One region of the Massilia haematophila genome, then DNA from elsewhere that is predicted to be linked to it. Evidence: predicted binding sites of a transcription regulator. Region 1 holds the regulator's gene; each other region holds the start of a gene.
What was found. Region 1 encodes LexA, which represses DNA repair genes until DNA is damaged. Its sites were predicted from a motif close to ACTGTATNNNNATACAGT; they were not measured.
Positions count from the first base shown of each region.

Region 1 (5,202 bases):
GTGAGTTTTGTCGACGCCACCGACGTCGCCAATGTCGAGGCGGCGCTGCAGCCGAACACCCGCTTCGTGTTTGTCGAGACGATCGCCAATCCGCGCACCCAGGTCGCCGACCTGGCGCGCATCGGCGCGCTGTGCCGCGAGCGCGGCATCCTCTACGTGGTCGACAACACCATGACCACGCCGTATCTGTTCCGTCCGAAGACGGTCGGTGCCGGCCTGGTCGTCAATTCGCTGACCAAGTCGATCGCCGGCCACGGCATCGCCCTCGGCGGCGCGCTGACCGACACGGGCCTCTTCGACTGGAGCGCCTACCCGAACATCGCCGCCAACTTCCGCAAGCAGCCGCCCGCGGCCCAGGGCATGGCCCAGCTGCGCGCGAAAGCCCTGCGCGACTTCGGCGCCTCGCTCGGGCCGGAAGCGGCGCACCACATTGCGGTCGGCGCCGAAACGCTGGCGCTGCGCATGGAGCGCACCACCGCCAATGCGCTGGCGCTGGCGCGCATGCTGGAAGCGGACCCACGCGTCGCCGCCGTCCACTATCCGGGCCTGGCATCGCACCCGCAGCACGGCATCGCGGACGAACTGTTCCGCGCCGGCGGCTCGCTGCTCAGTTTCGAGCTGAAGGACGGCATCGACTGCTTCGACTACCTGAACCGCCTGAAGCTGGCCATCCCCGCGAGCAACCTGGGCGACACGCGCACCCTCGTGATTCCGGTGGCGCACACCATCTTCTTCGAGATGGGGGCCGAGCGCCGCGCCAGCATGGGCATCGCCGAGTCCCTGATCCGGGTCTCGGTGGGCATCGAAGATACCGAGGACCTGCTGGAAGACTTCCGGGCAGCGCTGGACGCCTGATCGACCTCAATCACCTGACTGGACGACGCGAATACATGAAAAAGAATGCGCTGACACTTGCGGGCCTGCTGCTGGCCGGCCTGCTGCAGGCGGGCCTGGCCCATGCCGGCGAACTGGAGAATGCCAAGGCCTTGTTCGAGCAGAAGAAGTATCCTGAAGCAATGGCCGTGTACACCAAGCTGGCGAACGCCGGCAACGTCGAAGCCCAACAGCTCCTGGGCCAGATGTACTGGTATGGCGAAGCCGGCACGGTCGACGAGGCCAAGGCGACGATGTGGTTCCAGAAGGCCGCCGCCGGCGGCAACAAGGTCGCCGACGCGTCGCTCGAGATCATGAAGCAGCGCGTGGCGCGCCGCGCCGACATCGATTACTGGATGTCGAAGTACGACGGCGAGGAACTGCGGTCCGGCAAGTTCCGCTGCCCCAAGCCGCGCGTGCCCGCGATCTCGAAGCAGGCCGAGGAGATCGACCGGGTCTCGAATGCGATCAACAAGTGGCAGGACTGCTACAACGGCTTCGTGCAGAACCTGAACGCCGCATCGCCGCTCGACAAACAGATCCCGCCTGACGTCGCCAAATTGATGAACCTGGCGGAAATGGAAAAGGCCAAGGCCCACCTGGCCCAGGTCCAGGAAAACCTGTCGGAAGACGCCAAGGTCGGCGCCAAGATGGTGCTGGCCGACGTCGCCGTATGGCGCAGCGCCACCGAGGCCTACATCGCGGAGCACAATGCGATCGTCAACAAGGCGCCGAAGGACCAGTCGTTGCGCACGAAGTAAGCGCAGAGGTAAGGCAAAAAGGCCGCGTCAGCGGCCTTTTGTTTTCGTAGGGTGGGGTCTCGACCCCACGCGGTACAGCGATTGATCAGCCGCGCCATGTCGCGCAGCAGTGATACGGTCGGCCTGCCGGATGAGGTGGCGAGTTGCAAGCCTTGCGCCGCGTGGGGTCGAGACCCCACCCTACGGAACCCGGCAATGCGACGCTTCGCCAATACCGTTCCCCGCACAAATCCCATCAAGCAAAAAGGCCGCGTTAGCGGCCCTTTCAGCGTTCGACTTGGTATGTGCGGCTCAGTGCCAGCTACGCATCAGCCCCACCGCCAGCCCTTCGAGCGCGAACTCGTCTTCCGGTTCGACGCGGATCACCTTGAAGTCCGGGTTTTCCGGCAGCAGTTCGATCACGTCGCCGGTCTTGCGGTAGCGCTTGACGGTCACGTCCTCGCCCAGGCGGGCGACGACGATCTGGCCGTTCTTGGCGCTGTCAATTTTCTTGACCGCCAGGAAGTCGCCGTCCATGATGCCGGCGTCGCGCATCGACCAGCCGCGCACCTTCAGCAGGAAGTCGGGGCGGGCGCCGAACATGGCCGGGTCGACGTTGTAGGTTGCCTCCACATGTTCCTGGGCCAGGATGGGCGAGCCCGCGGCGACGCGGCCGACCAGCGGCAGCGACATCAGCAGGGCAGGCGGGATGGCCGGAACCGCTGGCTCCGATGCCGCCCCGATCAAGCGGATGCCGCGCGAGGTGCCCGAGACGATCTCGATCGCGCCTTTGCGGGCCAGCGCCTGCAGGTGCTCCTCGGCCGCGTTGGCCGACTTGAAGCCCAATTCCTTCGCGATTTCGGCGCGGGTCGGCGGGAAGCCGGTGTTGTCGATCGCTTCCTTGATCAGGTTGAGGATCTGTTCTTGCCGTGCAGTGAGCTTGAGCATGGATGTACCACTGGTTATCGATTCAGACTGTATTTTTGTACAGTAGTCCGAAGAATGCAAGGGGAATCGGCCTTTTTCCGGCATTTTTCCGCGCTTTTTCGGGCGTGGCTGTCGCGAAAGCGGGACGGCAGGCCCCGGATTGTGTTGCTGTCCGCTTCGGGTTATAATTGCAGGCTTTCCCTTCCCACACTCGTCTTGACGCCGAGGTGGGCATTTGTTTAAACGTCCTCAAGGAGTGTTGCATGCGTCATTATGAAATCGTTTTTATCGTCCACCCGGACCAAAGCGAGCAAGTCCCGGCGATGATCGAGCGTTACAAGACCACGGTGACCAGCCGCGGCGGTAACATCCATCGCGTGGAAGACTGGGGCCGTCGCCAGATGGCTTACCAGATCCAGAAGCTGCCGAAGGCACATTACATCTGCATGAACATCGAGTGCGACAACGAGACCCTGGTCGAGCTGGAAACCGCATTCAAGTTCAATGATGCCGTGCTGCGTCACCTGACCGTGAAGATGAAGAAAGCTGAAACCGCTCCGTCGCCAATGATGAAGTCGGTCCAGCGCGAAGACGCAGCCAAGAGCCACCGCGCAGAAGCTCCGGCTGCTGCCCCGGCCGCCGCTGCCTAAGGTCTTTCGCCAGATTTCGTGGACGGGCCCAGTGCCCGACGTGCAGTGAACCAGCTCCAGGTCGTCGCTACCATCGCTGAACGCGACCTGTTGCGCTACACCCCCGCCGGCGTGCCGGTCGTCTCGGCAATCCTGATGCACAGTTCGCAGCAGGTCGAGGCAGGGGTGACGAGGTTGGTCGAGTTCGAGATTTCCGCGTTCGCCGCGGGCGAGATTTCGGGCCGATTCGCCAGCGCCGAGCTCGGCGCCGCACACCAGTTCACGGGATTCCTGGCCAGGAAGAACCGCAACAGCAAAGCCCTGGTGTTTCACATCATTGATTTCAGTGCTGCCGCTTAATTACCCAGCGGCCCACCTTTTAGATATACAGGAGCCTCAAAATGGCATTCGGTAAAAAGTTCGACAAAAACAAAGCCAAAGAAAAACTGAAGCGCAAACAGCAGAACCCGCTGTTCAAGCGCAAGAAATTCTGCCGCTTCACCGCCGCCGGCGTTGAACAGGTCGATTACAAAGACGTCGACACCCTGAAGGACTTCGTCCAGGAAAACGGCAAGATCATGCCGGCACGCCTGACCGGCACCAAAGCGCACTACCAGCGTCAAGTGGACACCGCGATCAAGCGCGCACGTTACCTGGCCCTGCTGCCGTACACCGACCTGCACAACGCTTAAGTCGCTACGGCAACGAGCACAAGTAAATACTGGAGAATAATATGCAAGTTATCCTGCTGGAAAAAGTCGTCAACGTCGGCAACCTGGGCGACGTCGTCAAGGTCAAGGACGGTTACGCACGTAACTTCCTGATCCCGCAAAAAATGGCCCGCCGCGCTACCCAGGCTGCTGTGGCCGAGTTCGAAGTCAAGCGCGCCGAACTGGAAAAAGCTGCTGCCGAGAAGCTGGCTGCTGCACAAGGCCAGGGCGAAAAGCTGAGCGGCATGACCATCACCATCGCGCAGAAAGCCGGCGTCGACGGCCGTCTGTTCGGTTCGGTCACCAACTTCGACATCGCTGAAGCCCTGAGCAAGCAAGGTTTCGCCGTCGAAAAGGCGCAAGTGCGCATGCCGACCGGCCCGCTGAAGACCACCGGTGAGCACCCGGTTGCTGTCGCTCTGCACACCGACGTCGTGGTGGATGTCACCATCGCTGTCGTGGGCGAAGCTGCCTAAGCAAGTATGACCGCACAGCTCCTTTGGAGCTGTTGCAAAAAGGAAAAAGCCGGGCTTGCCCGGCTTTTTTTATTCCCAGAAACTCGCCAATTATTTCAGCCGTGTGACCGGAGAAGGTATAATGCCCGCCATGAATACCCCCGCAGATCCGCAAATCGAATCGCTGCGCATCCCCCCGCACTCCATCGAAGCAGAACAGTCCGTCATCGGCGGTTTGCTGCGCGATAATGCGGCCTGGGACCGCATTGCCGACTTCATGCACGCGGACGATTTCTATCGTTACGATCACCGCATCATCTTCGAACAGATGGTGCGCCTGATCAATAGCGGCAAGCCGGCCGACGTCATCACCGTCTACGAGGCGATGGTTTCGCTCGGCAAGGCGGAAGACGTGGGCGGCCTGCAATACCTGAATGCGATGGCGCAGAACACGCCGTCGGCCGCCAACATCCGCCGTTACGCCGAGATCGTCCGCGACCGCGGCGTGCTGCGCAAGCTGATCACCGTTGCCGACGAAATCTCGGGCAATGCGTTCAATCCGCAAGGCAAGGAAGTCAAGCAGATGCTTGACGAAGCCGAATCCAAGATCTTCGCCATCGCCGAGCAGGGCGCGCGCGGCGCCCAGGGCTGGACCGCGGTGCAGCCGCTGCTGACGCAGGTCGTCGAGCGCATCGACGAACTGTATTCGCGCGAGAACCAGGGCGAGATCACCGGCGTGCCGACCGGCTTCATCGACCTCGACCGCATGACCTCGGGCCTGCAGCCGGGCGACCTCGTGATCGTCGCCGGCCGTCCCTCGATGGGCAAGACCGCGTTCTCGGTCAACATCGGCGAGAACGTCGCGATC
Region 1 covers NZ_JBHRVV010000001.1:2,668,507-2,673,708, reverse strand. Annotated here, with positions in the region: gene ACFOPH_RS11915 (cystathionine gamma-synthase family protein) at 1-855, shown strand, start outside; gene ACFOPH_RS11910 (sel1 repeat family protein) at 891-1,634, shown strand; gene lexA (transcriptional repressor LexA) at 1,926-2,561, opposite strand; gene rpsF (30S ribosomal protein S6) at 2,804-3,190, shown strand; gene priB (primosomal replication protein N) at 3,236-3,529, shown strand; gene rpsR (30S ribosomal protein S18) at 3,571-3,861, shown strand; gene rplI (50S ribosomal protein L9) at 3,903-4,355, shown strand; gene ACFOPH_RS11880 (replicative DNA helicase) at 4,486-5,202, shown strand, end outside.

Region 2 (5,202 bases), 860 kb from region 1:
AGCGCGCCGCGGCCCTGGCGGCCTATCTGCAGGCGCTGTGCAGCTATCTGCTGGAACGTAGCGAGGAGGCACCCAGCGAGGACGATTACCTCGTCTACAACTACAACCGTTTCCAGGCCTGCCGCTTTGGCCTGGACGGCTCGCTCACCCACCCGAAGACCTACGAGACGGTATCGCTGCGCGAGGACATCCTCACCACGCTGCGCAGGATGGAGCCGCACGCCGCCAAGCTGGGCAGCCTGGACGCCCTGCAGCACCTGGCCGCGGCGGCAGCCGGCGGCAGCGACGCCAGCCTGCTGCGCCAGCAATACCAGCGCGAAGGCAGCGTCGAGGCGATCGTGCATGCGGCGATCAACTGGTTCCGGGGCGAGCGGCGGTTCTGGCGCAGATAGTTCAGGCCGGGCTGGCGCCGACGCGGCCGCCGCGCATGATGCGTTCCAGGAAGCCGGGTTTCGCCGGCGGGCGCGGCATGCCGTCGTCGACCATGCCGGCCCACTTCTCGCACAGCTGCTCGCAGGTGGCGCGCAGCACCGGGTCGAGCTCGGGCAGGCGCGCCAGCGCGCACAGGTGGCGCTCGATCACCGAGGCCAGGCGCACGCAAGGGCGGTCGTTCTCGTCGCGCGCGGTGTAGTGCGACATCAGGTGCAGCAGCGACGCGATCATCACGGCGTCGCGGTGATGCAGGTCCTGCGGCATGGATGGCTCGTTCGGTTGGTCTTGCATGGCGGCCCCTCAGGTTCAGTTGGACGGTGGGTGTCAATATTCATTAATGAGAATCATTCTCATTCAATGGTAAACAAGGGGCAGATGGGATGCAAGCGATTTTGCAAGCGTGCGAGGGGTAGCGGTTCGACGGAGACGGTGGCGCGAAGCATGTGGTGAGACCGCGTGGACACAGGTGTCCACCCTACGGAAAAGCAGGGTTGTAGGGTGGACTCCCGAGTCCACGCTGTCTGACAAGTTGAAAGGCGGCGAATCCGGCGAAGACCGCTTACAACCGCGTCTCCCTTGCCGCCCGCAAAAACTCATCCAGCACCGGCGTGCAATCGAGCAGGTCCGTCCCGCCCGCCCGGTGGAACTCCGGATGCCACTGCAAGCCCATGACGAAATCGGCCCGGTCGTAGCGGATCGCCTCGACAATGCCGTCGGGATAGGACACCGCCTCGATGCGCACGTCGCGCCCGAGCTCCTTGACTGCCTGGTGGTGGATCGAATTCACGGTCGGCCGCTGGGCGTTCGGGAACATGCGCCCGAGCGTGGAACCGGGCGGGAATTCGATCGCGTGACGGTGGGCGTCGTAGTCAGTGTGCACGTGGGCCAGCGCCTCGGGCACGTTGGTCGCCACGTCCTGGTAAAGCGTGCCGCCGAAGGCGACGTTGATCAGCTGGCAGCCGCGGCATACGCCCAGCACCGGCTTGCCGGCCTCGACGAATTCGTGCAGCAGCTCGAGCTCGTAGAGGTCGCGCGCGCGGTCGCCGCTCCACTCGGGACGGGTCGGCGTTTCGGAATAGGTCTGCGGCGAGACGTCGGCCCCGCCCTGCAGCACCAGGCCGTCGAGGTGGCGCGCGTAGTGGCGCAGCGTGATGTTGCTGGGGTGGAGCAGCCCATTCGTATTCACCGTCGGGATCATGAACACCAGCACGTCGCGCGACATCACCCACTGCGCGATCGACTCCTCCAGGTATTGCAGGTTCTTGCTGCGCAGGCCGGTCGCCCCCGGTTCGGGGTGAAAAATGCGGGCCGAGACGCCGATGCGCAGGGTGCGGCGCATGAAGTCGCGGTGGAAGCGGTCGCGCAGCGCGCGCCAACGCGAGGACAACACCCGTCCGACCAGCGCGAACGGCGTGTCGCCGGGGCGCTGGTAGCGCGGCGGACCATCGGCGGCGCGGCGGTCGGGCACGCGCTCGGGTGCGTCGGGGCGGGTCTCCAGCGGCGGGCCGGGCGCCTCGCCACGCCGGGGTTGATGATCATCTGCCATGGTCTCAATATAGCCCCGCCACGGCCGCGCACGATTTGAAGTTGTAACAAAATCACACGACTGGGCACATACGCAAGCCATTTACGAAAGACGCTTCCTTGGGTTTGAACGCGTGGGCGGGAGACCCGCCCACCCTACGCCGGCATCGATGTCAGGCGTGCCAGGATCGCCACCAGGCTGCGGTCGGTCACCGGCTTGTCGAGCAGGCCGCGCACGCCGGCCGAGTGGGCGCGCGCGGTATCGTAGGGGAAGGCCTTGCCGACCAGGAACACGACCGCCGTGCGGCCCGCGCCCTCCTGGGCCTTGATCGCGCTGCACAGCGCGTAGGGATCGATGCCGGGGGTCGAGGTATTGATCATCGCCACCCCGACCTGGGTTTCGTCGCACAGGCGCACGGCGGTCGATGCGCTGTCGGTCCAGGCGATCGCCAGGCGGCGCTCGCCGACCAGGCGCGCCAGGTGGTCGCGGAAGGCGCCCTCCTTGTCGACGATCAGGACCTGGTCCGGCCGTGGCGGCTGGCGCAGCGCCGGACCATCGACGGCGAGGCTGTCGTCGGCCAGGCGCTGGCGGCGCCTGCGTTCCGGCAGGGGCGGCTCGCCGCGTGCGCACAGCAGTTCCAGCGCGCGGCGGCGCTCGGCAACCAGCTGGGCCAGCGTCACCTGGAGCGTGGCGGTATCGAAGGGACGCGCAAGGCGCGCCAGGCCATGGTCGAGGCCGCCCACCTGCAGCGCCAGCGGCATGCTGCGCATGCTGGTCAGGCGCAGCAGCGCCGCCGGGTTCTCGCCGTCGACCAGGTAGAGATCGGGTTCCTGCAGGCTGTCTTCGTGCAGGCAGGCGTAGGATGGGCCCGCGCGGGGGGCCTCGCATAACATCGCGGACATGCGGGCGGCCTCGCCGGGCTCGAATCCGAGCAGGCGTACCGCAATCGGAATTTTTTGTACCTGCATGATGACCGTCCCGGCAGCGCCGCTTCCGGGGCTCCCCAGTGTTGTGCATGATGCCAGGCGGCGCATCGTCCTTGCATTCGATACTGTACACATGTACAGTATTATTCTTGACCGATGCCGTCCGATCGACGGTTTCCAGGGCCGCCCTGGCGTAGCAAGCTTGCGTACCAATCTAGTCACGTTCCGTTGCGTTGACAAGCACAATCCGTCACGCCATCCCTGCTTTTTCCTTCCGACAAGATATAGAATGCGCAGGCATTCGAAAAAACACTGATCAGCATGGCCACTAAGAAACCCGCAACCGATTACAGCGAATCATCCATCCGGGTCCTGAAAGGACTCGAACCCGTGAAGCAGCGTCCGGGCATGTACACCCGCACGGAAAATCCGCTGCACATCATCCAGGAAGTGATCGACAACGCCTCCGACGAGGCGCTCGGCGGCCACTGCAAGAATATCGGCGTGACGATCAATACCGACGGTTCGATTACCGTCGAGGACGACGGCCGCGGCATCCCGGTCGGCATGCATCCCGAGGAAGGCGTCTCCACCGTCGAGATCGTCTTCACCCGCCTGCACGCCGGCGGCAAGTTCGACAAGGGTTCGGGCGGCGCCTACGCCTTCTCGGGCGGCCTGCACGGCGTCGGCGTCTCGGTCACCAATGCGCTGTCGAAGCGCCTGGAAATCACCGTCTGGCGCAAGACCGAGGATGGCAACGGCGTCCACAACCTGGTGTTCGCCGACGGCGACGTCATCGAGCCCCTCAGCTCCTCGCCATTCGAGCGCGGCGGCAAGAAGAACGGCACCCGCGTCACCGCCTGGCCGGATGGCAAGTATTTTGACTCGCCGAACATCCCGATGACGGAACTGCAGCGCCTGCTGCGTTCCAAGGCCGTGCTGCTGCCGGGCGTCACCGTCACGCTGACCAACGCCAAGACCGGCGACGTCCAGACCTGGCGCTACGACGAAGGCCTGCGCGGCTACCTGACCGAAGCGCTCGCCTCGAGCTCGAACGGCGAGACCTTGATCCCGCTGTTCGAAGGCGCGCAGTACGCCGCCGCGGGCGACGAAGGCTTCGCCGAAGGCGAAGGCGCGGCCTGGGTGGTCGCCTGGACCGAGGAAGGCGCGATCGTGCGCGAATCCTACGTCAACCTGATCCCGACCCCAAGCGGCGGCACCCACGAGTCCGGCCTGCGCGACGGCCTGTTCGGCGCCGTGAAGGGTTTCGTCGAGCTGCACGGCCTGCTGCCGAAAGGCGTGAAGCTGCTGCCGGAAGACGTGTTCGCGCGCGTCTCGTTCGTGCTTTCGGCGAAGGTGCTGGACCCGCAGTTCCAGGGCCAGACCAAGGAGCGCCTGAACTCGCGCGACGCCGTGAAGCTCGTCTCGACCTTCACCAAGCCGCCGCTGGAACTGTGGCTGAACCAGCACGTCGAATACGGCAAGAAGCTGGCCGACCTCGTGATCAAGCAGGCGCAGTCGCGCATGCGTTCGCTGCAGAAGGTCGAGAAGAAGAAATCCTCGGGCGTGGCCGTGCTGCCGGGTAAGCTGACCGACTGCGAGTCCACGGACATCACCCGCAACGAACTGTTCCTGGTCGAGGGCGACTCGGCCGGCGGTTCGGCCAAGATGGGCCGCGACAAGGAATTCCAGGCCATCCTGCCGCTGCGCGGCAAGGTCCTGAACACCTGGGAAACCGACCGCGACCGCCTGTTCGCGAACAACGAGATCCACGACATCTCGGTGGCGATCGGCGTCGACCCGCACTCGCACGGCGATTCGCCGGATCTCACCGGCCTGCGCTACGGCAAGATCTGCATCCTGTCGGACGCGGACGTCGACGGCTCGCACATCCAGGTCCTGCTGCTGACCCTGTTCTTCAAGCACTTCCCTGCCCTGTTCAAGCACGGCCACATCTGCGTGGCGCGCCCGCCGCTGTACCGCGTCGACGTGCCGGCACGCGGCAAGAAGCCGCTGCAAAAGCTCTATGCCCTGGACGACGGCGAACTGCTGGCGATCGAGGACAAGCTGAAAAAGGAAGGCCTGAAGGAAGGCTCGTGGAGCATTTCCCGCTTCAAGGGCCTGGGCGAGATGAACGCCGAGCAGCTGTGGGAAACCACGATGAACCCGGACACGCGCCGCCTGCTGCCGGTGTCGCTGGGCGACTTCGACCACGGCGAATCCTCGGCCCGTTTCAACATGCTGATGGGCAAGGGCGAAGCCGCCGCACGCCGCGCATGGATCGAGGAACACGGTAACGAGACGGAAGCGGATATTTGA
Region 2 covers NZ_JBHRVV010000001.1:3,526,431-3,531,632, forward strand. Annotated here, with positions in the region: gene ACFOPH_RS15580 (YbdK family carboxylate-amine ligase) at 1-392, shown strand, start outside; gene ACFOPH_RS15585 (hypothetical protein) at 394-723, opposite strand; gene ACFOPH_RS15590 (gamma-glutamyl-gamma-aminobutyrate hydrolase family protein) at 992-1,978, opposite strand; gene ACFOPH_RS15595 (response regulator) at 2,113-2,925, opposite strand; gene ACFOPH_RS15600 (DNA topoisomerase IV subunit B) at 3,205-5,202, shown strand.
Region 2: a site for LexA is predicted at 3,008-3,025, ahead of ACFOPH_RS15600 (DNA topoisomerase IV subunit B). Genes of this name have one in related genera too.

Region 3 (5,202 bases), 180 kb from region 1:
CGCCAACGACGGCGCGGCGCTGATCCTCACGCCCATCGTCATCGCCATGCTGGCCGCCCTGCGCTTTTCGCCGAAGGCGACACTGGCCTTCGTGATGGCGGCCGGCTTCATCGCCGACACCGCCAGCCTGCCGCTGGTCGTGTCGAACCTCGTCAATATCGTGTCGGCCGACTACTTCGGCATCGGCTTCGCGCGCTATGCCGCGGTGATGGTGCCGGTGAACCTGGTGTCGGTGGCGGCTACCCTGGGGGCGCTGGTCTGGTTCTTCCGCAAGGACATCCCCGCCGACTACGACCTGGCCTCCCTGAAGCATCCGGATGAGGCGATCCACGACCGCGCGACCTTCATCGCCGGCTGGTGGGTGCTGGCGCTGCTGCTGATCGGGTTCTTCTGGCTGGACGCTGCCGGGATGCCGATCAGTGCCGTGGCCGCGGTGGGCGCCGTGCTCCTGCTGGCGGTGGCCGCACGCGGCCACCGGATCTCGACCCGGGAAGTGCTGCGCGAAGCCCCCTGGCAGGTGGTCGTGTTCTCGCTGGGGATGTACCTGGTGGTCTATGGCCTGCGCAACGCGGGACTGACCGATCACCTCACCGTACTGCTCGAACGCTGCGCCGGCTACGGCATCTGGGGCGCCGCGCTCGGCACCGGTTTCATCACCGCCATCCTGTCATCCGTCATGAACAACATGCCGACGGTACTGGTGGGCGCGCTGGCGATCGATGCCACCGCGACCCAGGGCGTGGTGCGCGAGGCGATGATCTACGCGAACGTCATCGGCGCCGACCTCGGTCCGAAGATCACCCCGATCGGCAGCCTGGCCACCCTGCTCTGGCTGCACGTGCTGGCGACGAAAGGTATCCGTATCTCCTGGAGCTATTACTTCCGGGTCGGCATCGTGCTGACGCTGCCGATCCTCCTGGTCACCCTGAGCGCACTGGCGGTGCGCCTGAGCTGAACTAAGCTAAGGAATCAACATGGACAAACTCTCCGATCTCCCCAACATCCAGCCGGCATTGCTGGACCTGCCGACGATGGACAAGCTCGCGCCAGCCGGCGACATGCGCCACCCGCCGCGCATCCTGATGCTCTACGGTTCGCTGCGCGAACGCTCCTTCAGCCGCTTCCTCACCGAAGAGGCGGCGCGCATCCTGGAACACTTCGGCGCCGAGGTGAAAATCTTCGACCCGATGGAACTGCCGATGGTCGGCAGCGTACCCGAGACCCACCCGAAGGTGGCCGAGCTGCGCGCGCTGTGCCTGTGGTCGGAAGGCCAGGTCTGGTGCAGCCCCGAGCGCCACGGCGCGATCACGGCGGTGATGAAGAACCAGATCGACTGGATTCCGCTGGAGATGGGCGCGATCCGCCCGAGCCAGGGCCGCACGCTGGCCGTCATGCAGGTCTGCGGCGGATCGCAGTCCTTCAACGTGGTCAACACCCTGCGCCTGCTGGGGCGCTGGATGCGCATGTTCACGATCCCGAACCAGTCCTCGGTGCCGATGGCCTACAAGGAGTTCGACGAGGCTGGCCGCATGCGGCCGTCGGCCTACTACGACCGGGTGGTCGACGTGATGGAAGAGCTGTTCAAGATGACGCTGCTGATGCGCGGGCGGACGGACTACCTGACGGACCGCTACAGCGAGCGTAACGAGCGGGCGCAGAAGGCGATCAACCGGCAGATCGAGAAGCTGTAGCGTCGTTTCCGCTGTCGCAGAGCGCTCACCCGAACAAGCCATGCAGGAACCACCTCGGCTCCGCATCCTCGCCCGCTCCGACGATGCGCTCCCGGTACACCCAGTACAGCGCATGGTCCTGCCCCTCGGCGATGAAGTAGTCGCGCGTCTGGGTCTGGCTCCACCACCCGGCCTCGATGCGCTCGGGCGTCGAGACCATCCTCAACGGTGAGCCGTAGAACGGCCGGTGGTTGCGCATCAGGAGCGCGATCGGCTTGGCCAGGATCCAGGTCGGGCGCGGCAGGCTGTCGACGTCGGGCGGCATCTGCGATGCACGCTCCTTCTCGCGCACCTTCTGCTGCACCGGAACCCAGCTGTTCGCCACCTCGGGCCGGTAGTCGGCCTGCGGCAGCGCTTGCAGCACGTTCTCGGGGCCGAGGCGCGCGACCAGCAGTTCCAGCATGCGCAGGCGGTCTTCCTCGCTGCCGCCGGGCTCGGGGAACAGCGACTCGCTCGGCGGCGCCATCGGCTGCACTTGGCTGGCGTCGAGCACCAGGGCGATCACGGGGGCGTCGAGCACCAGCTTGGCCAGGCGCTCGCGCAGCAGGCGCACCAGGTGCTCGTCGCGCCAGGTGGGCTCGGCCAGCGCGACCTCGACCGGCGTCGGTGGGCGCGCCACCCTGCCCCGCTCGTGCTCGAGCAGGAGCGTGATGCGCTCGACGGCGAGCTGGTGCGCGCACAGCCAGCCGGTCAATTGCTGCACCAGGCGTTCGGCGCCAAGCAGGCACTCCTCGGCATTCTCGAGCCGGTCGAAGAGTTCGATCTTGGCGTGGAAGCGCGTCGGCGCCGCGATCCATTCGAACAGCTCGGGCGCCATGCCGTAGGCGGCGTCCAGCATGTCGAGCAGTTCGCGCCCGCAGCGCCGCTGCAGGCCGGGACGCGGCAGGCGCCGCATGGCGCCCAGGTCGAAGCAGCCGATGCCTTCGAACCAGGCGGTATAGGGGCGCGCCGGCGGCGGCAGGCTGCTCGGCAAGGCATCAAGCCGGCGCGTGAGCGAAGCGATGCGCAAGACCCGTCCCGCGCGCCGGCGCGCCAGCATCCAGGCGCCGCGCGCGGTGGGCGCGCAGCTGAGCACCCCGCTGAAGCCGAGGGCGCGCAGGCTGGCGCGCACGCGCCGGCACAACGCGCGCACGCCCCCGAACAGGCGCAGGCTGGCGCCGATGTCGATGAGCAAGGTCGATTCCTCGGCAATCGTGACCAGCGGCGTGTACTGCAGCAGCGCCAGCGCCGCCGCGTGCAGGGCCTCGGCTTCGCGCTCGGGGGCGCGCACGTGCAGGCGCGCCTCGGGCATGAGCATCAATACGCCGCCGCGGCGCATGCCGTGGCTTATCCCGGCGGCGCGCGCAGCCGGTGAGGCCGCCAGCACGCGCTCCTGCTCGAGCACGACGCTGCCGGCGTCACTGGACCAGTTCGGGCTGAAGACCTCGAGCGGTAACTGGGGCAGGTGCAGGCCGATCCACAAACGCATGTCGTTGGAGCAAAGAAGGAGTAAGTGGAAGGAACAGGGGCGCGTCGCGCTGCGGCCCCCGGCGCTTGACGAAACCGACCTCGAGCCCGCCGGCGGCCGGCCGCAGCGACAGGCGCAGCGGCGCCGGCGAAGCGTCTTGCGCGGCGGCGAGCGGGCGCATCATGAAAAACAGGGTCTCGCCGCTTTGCGCGGCCAGGTGCAGGCGGCGCAGGCTGTCGCCGCGCACATGGTTGGCCCAGAACAGCAGCGCGCCACAACTGCCGCTGCGCAGCACCTGCTCGGCCGCCCACAGGGCGTCGCTGGTGCGGCTGGCGCGCAGCCAGATCAGCTGCGAGGGCGGCACGCCGAGCGCGGCCAGCGCCAGCGCCTGCGGCGGATGGGGCGGCTGCAGCAGCACGATGCGGCGCGCCGCGACTTCCGCCAGGGCCGGGCGCAGCAGGCGCATTTCGCCGATGCCGCTCTGCTGCAGCAGCAGGTCGACCAGGGTGCCGACCGGCCAGCCGCCGCCCGGCAACTGCTTCGACAGCACAGGGTGGCCGCTGTCGACGCAGCGGGTGCCGGCGCGCGCCAGCTGCGAGGCGCGCCATAGGGATGGGTGCAATTCTTCCGGTGATGAAATTTCTTGTAAGGAAGACATAATGGAGGCAAATGCAAAAGTACTGGATGGATATACAGTACTCGTTCGTTCAGCTTTTGGCAAGATGTGTATATTCTGTCCATGCAGGATTTCACCTTGTGCCGGTGCGCGCCGAGGCCTACGTGCTCTGTTTAGCCATCCTCTTCCATCCGATCCGCATCAAAAGATGAAATAATGGCGCTTCACTGATTATCCACCTGACAATGTTCGTAGATCTCTTTTACTCGCAATACACCGTGGCAGACCGAGGCCAGCCATGACGACGATCCAGCTGGTCGGCGCCATCCTGTTCGCCTGCGCACTCGTCCATACCTTCGCCGCCAAGGGTTTCGAGATCCTGGCCGACCGCCATCCGCGTCATGCCGGACTGTTCCACCTGCTGGGCGAAGTCGAGGTCGTATTCGGCTTCTGGGCCTTCGTCCTGATCGTGGCGATGGCCTTCCTTTCCGGGCCGGACGCGGCCATCGGCTATGCCGAGTCGCGCCACTACACCGAACCGCTGTTCGTCTTCACCGTCATGGTGATCGCCGCCTCGCGCCCCGTGCTCGACGCCGTGCGCGCGCTGCTGCGCACCACGGCGCGCCTGGCGCCGCTGCGCACCGAGGTCATGCTGGCCTGGCTCGGCCTGGCCCTGGTGCCGCTGGCCGGTTCCCTGATCACCGAACCGGCGGCGATGACGCTGGCGGCGCTGATGCTCGCGCCCCAGGTATTCCGCCCCGGCGTACCGGAAGCGCTGAAGTACGGCGCGCTGGGCGTGTTGTTCGTCAATGTCTCGATCGGCGGCACGCTGACCTCCTACGCCGCGCCGCCGGTGCTGATGGTGGCCGGCACCTGGGGCTGGGACAGCGCCTATATGTTCGCCCACTTCGGCTGGCGCGCCGCGGTGGCCGTGTTCATCAACGCCACCGTCATCGTCCTGCTGCTGCGCAAGCACCTGGCGCCGCCCCCTGCCCCGACCGGCGGCGAACAGATCGTGCCGCTCAAGGTCTCGTTGATCCACCTGGGCTTCCTGGCCGCCGTGGTGCTGCTGGCCCACCATCCGGTGCTCTTCCTCGGCCTGTTCATGCTGTTCCTGGGCTTCACCAAGGCCTACGAACGGCACCAGGATCCGCTGATCCTGAAGGAAGGGCTGCTGGTCGGCTTTTTCCTGGCCGGCCTGGTGGTGCTCGGTGGCATGCAGCAATGGTGGCTGCAGCCCATCGTCTCGAGCCTGGGACCGACCGCGCTGTTCTTCGGCGCGCTGGGCCTGACCGCGATCACCGACAATGCCGCCCTCACCTACCTGGGCTCGCTGATCGCCGGCCTGTCCGAACATTCCCAGTACATGCTGGTGGCGGGCGCGGTCGCCGGCGGCGGCCTGACCGTCA
Region 3 covers NZ_JBHRVV010000001.1:2,847,264-2,852,465, forward strand. Annotated here, with positions in the region: gene ACFOPH_RS12685 (arsenic transporter) at 1-955, shown strand, start outside; gene arsH (arsenical resistance protein ArsH) at 975-1,691, shown strand; gene ACFOPH_RS12695 (Y-family DNA polymerase) at 1,717-3,198, opposite strand; gene imuA (translesion DNA synthesis-associated protein ImuA) at 3,128-3,835, opposite strand; gene ACFOPH_RS12705 (putative Na+/H+ antiporter) at 4,092-5,202, shown strand, end outside.
Region 3: a site for LexA is predicted at 3,857-3,874, ahead of imuA (translesion DNA synthesis-associated protein ImuA). Genes of this name have one in related genera too.